DNA from 2 places in the Pseudomonas sp. FG43 genome. Region 2 is predicted to be linked to the other one. Evidence: predicted binding sites of a transcription regulator. Region 2 holds the regulator's gene; the other holds the start of a gene.
What was found. Region 2 encodes FliA, which starts transcription of late flagellar genes. Its sites were predicted from a motif close to CTAAAGTTTNNNNNNNNNNNGCCGNTAA; they were not measured.
Positions count from the first base shown of each region.

Region 1 (3,418 bases), on a different contig from region 2:
TGTGGCCAAGTTCGCTGAACAGTCTTTCGAGATCCCCATGAGCTGGCAGCAGGCCTGGCGCAGGAGGCTGGCCCAGTTGGGTACGCTTGGGATCGACGAAGCGGGCGCCGCGGATATGACCAGCCTCGTAACGGGCGCTGCTGGTCAGATCGACGAGGATCAGTTGCGGGGCGTCAAGGCGCTCAAGCAGATCTTGTGGCTCGATGACCAACGGCAAACCAGTGAAGACGGACATTTGCAGCCTCCGATAAAGAGAAAGTGCGAATTGTACGCCAGGCCTCAGGCTTTGCGTTGGCTAAAGATGGCCAGTGATCGTTCAATACATTGCGCGGTTTTTCCGAATGCCTGAACGGATATTTCCGACAATGGACCGCCTCCCTGGTCGGCGACCACCAGCAGCAGGACTCTGCCGTTGTTACCCAGCGAGCGGATCAGCCAGTGCTCTCCTTTGAAGATGCCTTTCAGGGCTGCGGGCAGCAGTGCAGAAAACTGTGCGAGGTTGGTCGGGGTGATCCGCAACTGGGTCGGCTGCGTCATCAAGCGTTGCAGGAGCGTGCTTTCTTTTATGGAGAACTGCAGGCCCGAGACTTCTTGCGGCAGGCCACCAGCCAGATGCACGCGCAGCACGCTGCCTGTCTTGTCCGCCATCAGCAGCATGACCCGCTGCATGCCGCAGGACATCAACGTGTCGCGAGCGGTCGTGGTCAGGTGGATGGAATTGATGAATGGCGTGGGTTCGACCAGCAGTTCGGCACACTGCTTGCGCCATTGTTGCAGCGCGTCGGCCGTCGGTGGTGGAGCGATCTCGTTGTCACGCCTGATGCGCCGGGCATCCCAGGGCCAGATCAGCGATTCGGCCGGATGCCACAGATCTGCTTCCGAATGCACGCGGGCACTGCTGGCGGCGTTCTGGTGGATCTGTTGCTGAACTTCATCCAGTGGCTGTTGCAGATAAAGGCTTGCGAGTCGCTCCCAGCGCAGGCAGTGAGGGCTGTTCCACGCCTGCTGGGCAGACAGCGCCACGCCATTGCCCAGCAGCACGGTATTGGCCGGTTGATTCAGCCAGCGGCGCAGGTTCGGATCGGCGTCCATCAGTTGCTGCTGGCGCAACGGGTCGTGATCTTCTCGGGCGATGTGCAGGGCCTTGACCAGCTCACGTCGCTCGTTGATCAGCACTTTATAGCCGCGGGTCACCCAGACCGGCAGGCGCCAGAACTCGGCCAGCGCCAGGCACAGGTCCAGCAGGCTGACGCCGAACAGCTCCTTCTCGACCACACGGCTGGGCTCGCCTTTGTGAATGACCCGCACTTCCCAGTCCTCCAGAAGTTTGGGGTGCGCGAGTGCCATGGGCCACAGCGGCGACAGAAACAGCAGGCTGCCCAGATGAATGTCCTGCCACAGGCGCGCAAGCCGGCTGGCGAACAGGCCGTTGGCCTGTTGCGTGGCATGCTGGCTGATAAGGATCAACTGGCGGAAGGCGGCCGGTATGTCCTGGGGTTCCCTGGCGGGCAGGCGACCGAGCAGGACTTCGGTACGTGCCAGTCCCAGGCGGTTGATTGCAATCTCAAGGCTTTCAGCCGGTTCCACCATGCCATGGCTCTTGTGGTTGGCTTCACGCAGCACGCTCAATACCAGTTCCGGGCTTTCCTGCATCATGTCGGCGATGTCGCGCAGCGAGCGGCGGCTGTCTTTCAGAGCTTCGCGCACATGATTGTGGTTCACCACCGGGATGGGCAGGTCCACGGCATCCAGATGCCTGATCCAGGCATCGAGTGTTTTGGGTATCGAGTGCTTCACAGAGCTTGCGGTCGACATTGGAAGGCCTTTACAGCTGATTTTTTTAAGCAGCGCAGGCTGCGATTCTTAGGGGCTGGACAGCTGTTTTCAAGCTCTTGTTCAAGGGCCGAACTGGTTTTTAACAAGAACTGACTATAGTCTGGACCAATGAGGCCGATACGTAGAATAAGAGTTTCCGCACATGTCCCTGAACCCGACTCGATAAGTATTTTCTACCTATGGCTAAAATTATCGGCATCATCGTCGTTTTCGCGAGCGTGCTCGGCGGATACGTTCTATCCCACGGTCAGGTCGCAGCACTGTTTCAGCCTTATGAAGTGCTGATTATCGGTGGTGCGGCTCTGGGTGCATTCCTCCAGGCCAACCCTGGCTATATGACCATGCACGTCTTCAAGAAATCCTTGCAGATGTTCGGTACGCGCTTCACACACGCTTACTACCTCGAAGTGCTGGGGCTGGTCTATGAAATCCTCAACAAGAGTCGTCGCGAAGGCATGATGGCGATTGAAGGGGATATCGAGGAGCCGGCTTCCAGCCCGATCTTCGCCAAGTACCCTGGCGTGCTCAAGGATGCACGCATGACGGCCTACATCTGCGATTACCTGCGGATCATGTCGTCGGGCAACATGGCGCCCCACGAACTCGAAGGCCTGTTCGACATGGAATTGTTGAGCATGAAGGAAGAGCTTGAGCACCCTTCCCATGCCGTCACCGGTATCGCCGACGGTATGCCCGGTTTCGGTATCGTGGCAGCGGTACTGGGTATCGTGATCACCATGGCTTCCCTGGGCTCCGGTGACAAGGCCGCCATCGGTATGCACGTAGGTGCGGCTCTGGTAGGTACTTTCTTCGGTATTCTGGCGGCCTATGGCTTCTTCGGCCCGCTGGCCACTTCCCTGGCTCACGATGCCAAGGAAGAAATGAACGTCTACGAATGCATCAAGGCTTCCCTGGTGGCTTCGGCTTCCGGCATGCCGCCTTCACTGGCCGTGGAGTTCGGTCGCAAGGTTCTGTATCCAGCGCACCGGCCCAGCTTCAGCGAGCTGGAACAAGCGGTTCGCGGTCGTTAAGCCATGGAAAATAATCAGCCGATAATCATCAAGCGCGTAAAGCGCTTTGGTGGCGGACACCACGGTGGCGCCTGGAAGATTGCCTTCGCTGACTTTGCGACAGCGATGATGGCGTTCTTCCTGGTGCTGTGGCTGCTGTCTGCTGCTACGCCCGAGCAGTTGATTGCGGTCGCCGGTTACTTCAAGGACCCGGTCGGCTTCACTGACAGTGGCTCGCCTTATGTGATCGACCTGGGCGGCTCGCCTGAGATGTCGCCTAACCAGACCCTCAACCCCGAGGTCAAGACCACGCCGTCCCCGGATACCGTGCCTATCGAGTCGGATACCTCCGAATCCAAGGCCGAGCAGGTCGAGCAAGAGCGTCTGGAGATGCTGTTGCAGGAACTGCAGAACAAGGTTGAAGAGAACCCGCAACTGCAGAAGTTCAAGGACCAGATCCTGTTCGAGATCACTCAGGATGGCTTGCGGATCCAGATCATGGATGCCGATAACCGGCCTATGTTCGACTCCGGCAGTGCGCGTCTGAAGCCGTATTTCGAGGATATTCTGCT
Region 1 covers NZ_JBMDJL010000035.1:6,628-10,045, forward strand. Annotated here, with positions in the region: gene ACODS3_RS26315 (rhodanese-like domain-containing protein) at 1-235, opposite strand, end outside; gene ACODS3_RS26320 (HDOD domain-containing protein) at 280-1,815, opposite strand; gene motA (flagellar motor stator protein MotA) at 2,016-2,867, shown strand; gene motB (flagellar motor protein MotB) at 2,871-3,418, shown strand, end outside.
Region 1: the regulator FliA is predicted to act here: its motif matches at 1,930-1,957, upstream of motA (flagellar motor stator protein MotA).

Region 2 (3,418 bases):
ATGATTGCCGTGCCTGACGTCGAACCGCTCGAAGAAGGTGGCGTGATCGCCATGGTCGGCCCTGCCGGCATGGGCAAGACCACGACCCTCGCCAAGCTGGCGGCTCGTTATGTTCTCAAGTACGGCCCGCAGAATATCGCGCTGGTCAGCATGGACAGTTTCCGTATCGGTGCCCAGGAGCAGCTCAAGACTCTGGGGCGCATCCTCAATGTTCCGGTTACCCACGTCGATCCGGGCCAGTCATTGGCCCAGGCGCTGGAGCCACTGCTGCGCAAGCGCGTGGTGCTGATCGATACCGCCGGCCTGCAGGCCAGTGATCCAGCCTTGCGCATGCAACTGGAAAGCCTCGCCGGACGTGGCATACGTGCCCGCAACTACCTGGTGCTGGCGACAACCAGCCAGAAGCAGGTACTGACTGCGGCCTATCACAGTTACAAGCGTTGTGGTTTGGCAGGTTGCATCCTGACCAAGCTTGATGAAACCGCAAGCCTCGGAGAAGTGTTGAGCCTTGCGATTGGCCATGAATTACCTGTGGCTTATTTGACGGATGGACCACGTATTCCTGATGACTTGCACCTGCCGCGTCGCCACCAGTTGGTGAGCCGCGCAGTCAGCGTGCAAATGCAGGATGAGCCGAGCGAGGAAGCGATGGCCGATATGTTTGCCGACCTCTATCACACCCCTGGCAAGAGAGTGGGGTAACTGATGGATATTACTGGAATGTCCCTGCATCAATGGTCTGCCAGGCATTGTTCGTTCGCGAACGTGCAGCCCGTAATGTGGTTTCGGTCTACGCAAGACAAGGTAAAGAAATAACATGGGCAGCATGCATCCCGTACAGGTTATCGCAGTGACCGGTGGCAAAGGTGGCGTCGGTAAGACTAACGTGTCAGTGAACCTTTCACTGGCCCTGGCCGAACTCGGCCGGCGCGTCATGCTGCTCGATGCCGACCTTGGTCTGGCCAATGTCGATGTTCTGCTGGGCCTGACGCCCAAGCGCACGCTGGCTGACGTCATCGAGGGCCGTTGCGACCTGCGCGATGTCCTGTTGCAGGGGCCGGGCGGTGTGCGCATCGTGCCTGCGGCGTCCGGCACCCAGAGCATGGTCCATCTTTCAGCAGCCCAGCATGCCGGTCTTATCCAGGCGTTCAGCGAGATTGGCGACAACCTCGATGTGCTGGTGATCGACACCGCTGCCGGTATCGGCGAGTCGGTTGTCAGCTTCGTGCGCGCAGCGCAGGAAGTATTGCTGGTGGTCTGCGATGAGCCTACCTCGATTACCGACGCCTACGCGCTTATCAAGCTGCTTAACCGCGACTACGGCATGAACCGTTTTCGTGTTCTGGCCAATATGGCCCAGAGCCCACAGGAAGGGCGCAATCTGTTCGCCAAACTGACGAAAGTGACTGATCGCTTCCTTGATGTGGCTCTGCAATATGTCGGTGCCGTTCCTTACGACGAGTGTGTTCGCAAGGCGGTTCAGAAGCAGCGCGCTGTTTACGAGGCGTTTCCACGCTCCAAATGCGCACTGGCTTTCAAGGCCATTGCCCAGAAGGTTGATACCTGGCCGTTGCCGGCCAACCCGCGTGGTCATCTGGAGTTCTTCGTCGAACGACTTGTTCACCAGACCAGTGCGGGGCCTGTTCAATGACAGCGAGCGGCTTTCAAATGTACAGCAAGGCTTCCAGGAATTCGCAGTACGAACTCATCGAGCGTTACGCGCCGTTGGTCAAGCGTATTGCCTACCACTTGCTGGCGCGTCTGCCTGCCAGTGTGCAGGTTGAAGATCTGATCCAGGCCGGCATGATCGGCTTGCTGGAAGTTTCTACCAAGTACGACTCCACCAAGGGTGCGAGTTTCGAGACTTATGCCGGGATTCGTATCCGCGGTGCCATGCTCGATGAAGTGCGCAAGGGTGACTGGGCGCCACGTTCGGTGCATCGCAATACGCGCATGGTGAGTGACGCAATTCGCGCAATTGAAGCAAAAACCGGTCGTGACGCTAAAGATCATGAGGTTGCTGCCGAACTCCAGTTAAGTCTCGATGATTATTATGGGATTTTGAATGATACCTTAGGCAGCCGTCTCTTCAGCTTCGACGACCTTTTGCAGGACGGCGACCATGAAGGGTTGCATGAGGACGGCGCAAGCGGCTCGCTCGAACCGTCGCGTGACCTGGAAGATGAGCGTTTCCAGGCAGCGCTGGCAGATGCAATCGCCAACTTGCCGGAGCGTGAGCGGCTGGTATTGGCGCTGTACTATGACGAAGAGCTGAACCTCAAGGAAATCGGTGAGGTGCTTGGGGTCAGCGAGTCGCGGGTCAGCCAGTTACACAGCCAGTGCGCAGCTCGTTTGCGAGGGCGTTTGGGGGAGTGGCGAGCGCGTTGATGGGCGATTTGTGACTTGCAAGAGTCTCAGGTTGTCGCAAGCCGGCTGTGCAGAGCGTTACGTGGTATCAGGATAGACAAGGCAGGAGCCTGTTCGGACAGAGCCTATGGCCTGCTGGTTCAGGTTTCTGTTTTGTTGTTTTGCCAAGCCCGTCGTCGTTTTCGTACAGCCGGGGGTGTGCTGTGCCAGTATTGAGTGAACAGCGTGTTCAGGTGCTGAATGCGTTAAAGACTGCTTGGAGGTCGAATTGGACAAGAACATGAAAATCCTCATCGTTGATGACTTCTCAACGATGCGGCGGATCATAAAAAATCTGTTGCGTGACCTGGGGTTCACCAACACATCCGAAGCGGACGACGGCATCACTGCCTTGCCGATGCTTCAAAGCGGTTCCTTTGACTTTCTGGTGACTGACTGGAACATGCCTGGCATGACCGGTATCGATCTGTTGCGTCAGGTGCGTCAGGATGAGCGTCTCAAAAGTCTCCCGGTACTGATGGTGACCGCTGAAGCCAAGCGTGAGCAGATCATTGAAGCTGCCCAGGCTGGTGTGAACGGTTACGTCGTGAAACCGTTCACGGCCCAAGTGCTGCAAGAGAAGATCGAAAAGATCTTTGAACGCGTCAACAGCTGATGCATGCCGCGAGGGCGCTATGGACAACAACGATTCACTGGGTGACTTCGAGTCAACCCTGAAGAAACACGCGCAGGAACTGGTTGCCAGCCTTGAAAAAGGCCGCTTCGGTGATGCCGTGCAATTGATCCATGAGCTCAACCAGGCTCGTGATCGTGGCCTGTATCAGGAAGTCGGCAAGCTGACTCGCGAACTGCATAGTGCGATCGTCAATTTTCATATTGACCCGAACATGCCGCAAGCCGAAGAAGTGTCGCAGATCACTGATGCCGCCGATCGTCTGTCGTATGTTGTACGACTGACCGAGAATGCGGCCAACCGCACGATGGACCTGGTAGAGCAGAGCACGCCGCTGATGAACGGGCTGAGCGAAGATGCCAAGTCGCTGAGCGCGGA
Region 2 covers NZ_JBMDJL010000008.1:90,880-94,297, forward strand. Annotated here, with positions in the region: gene flhF (flagellar biosynthesis GTPase FlhF) at 1-702, shown strand, start outside; gene fleN (flagellar synthesis regulator FleN) at 818-1,651, shown strand; gene fliA (RNA polymerase sigma factor FliA) at 1,648-2,388, shown strand; gene ACODS3_RS11785 (chemotaxis response regulator CheY) at 2,648-3,022, shown strand; gene ACODS3_RS11790 (protein phosphatase CheZ) at 3,042-3,418, shown strand, end outside.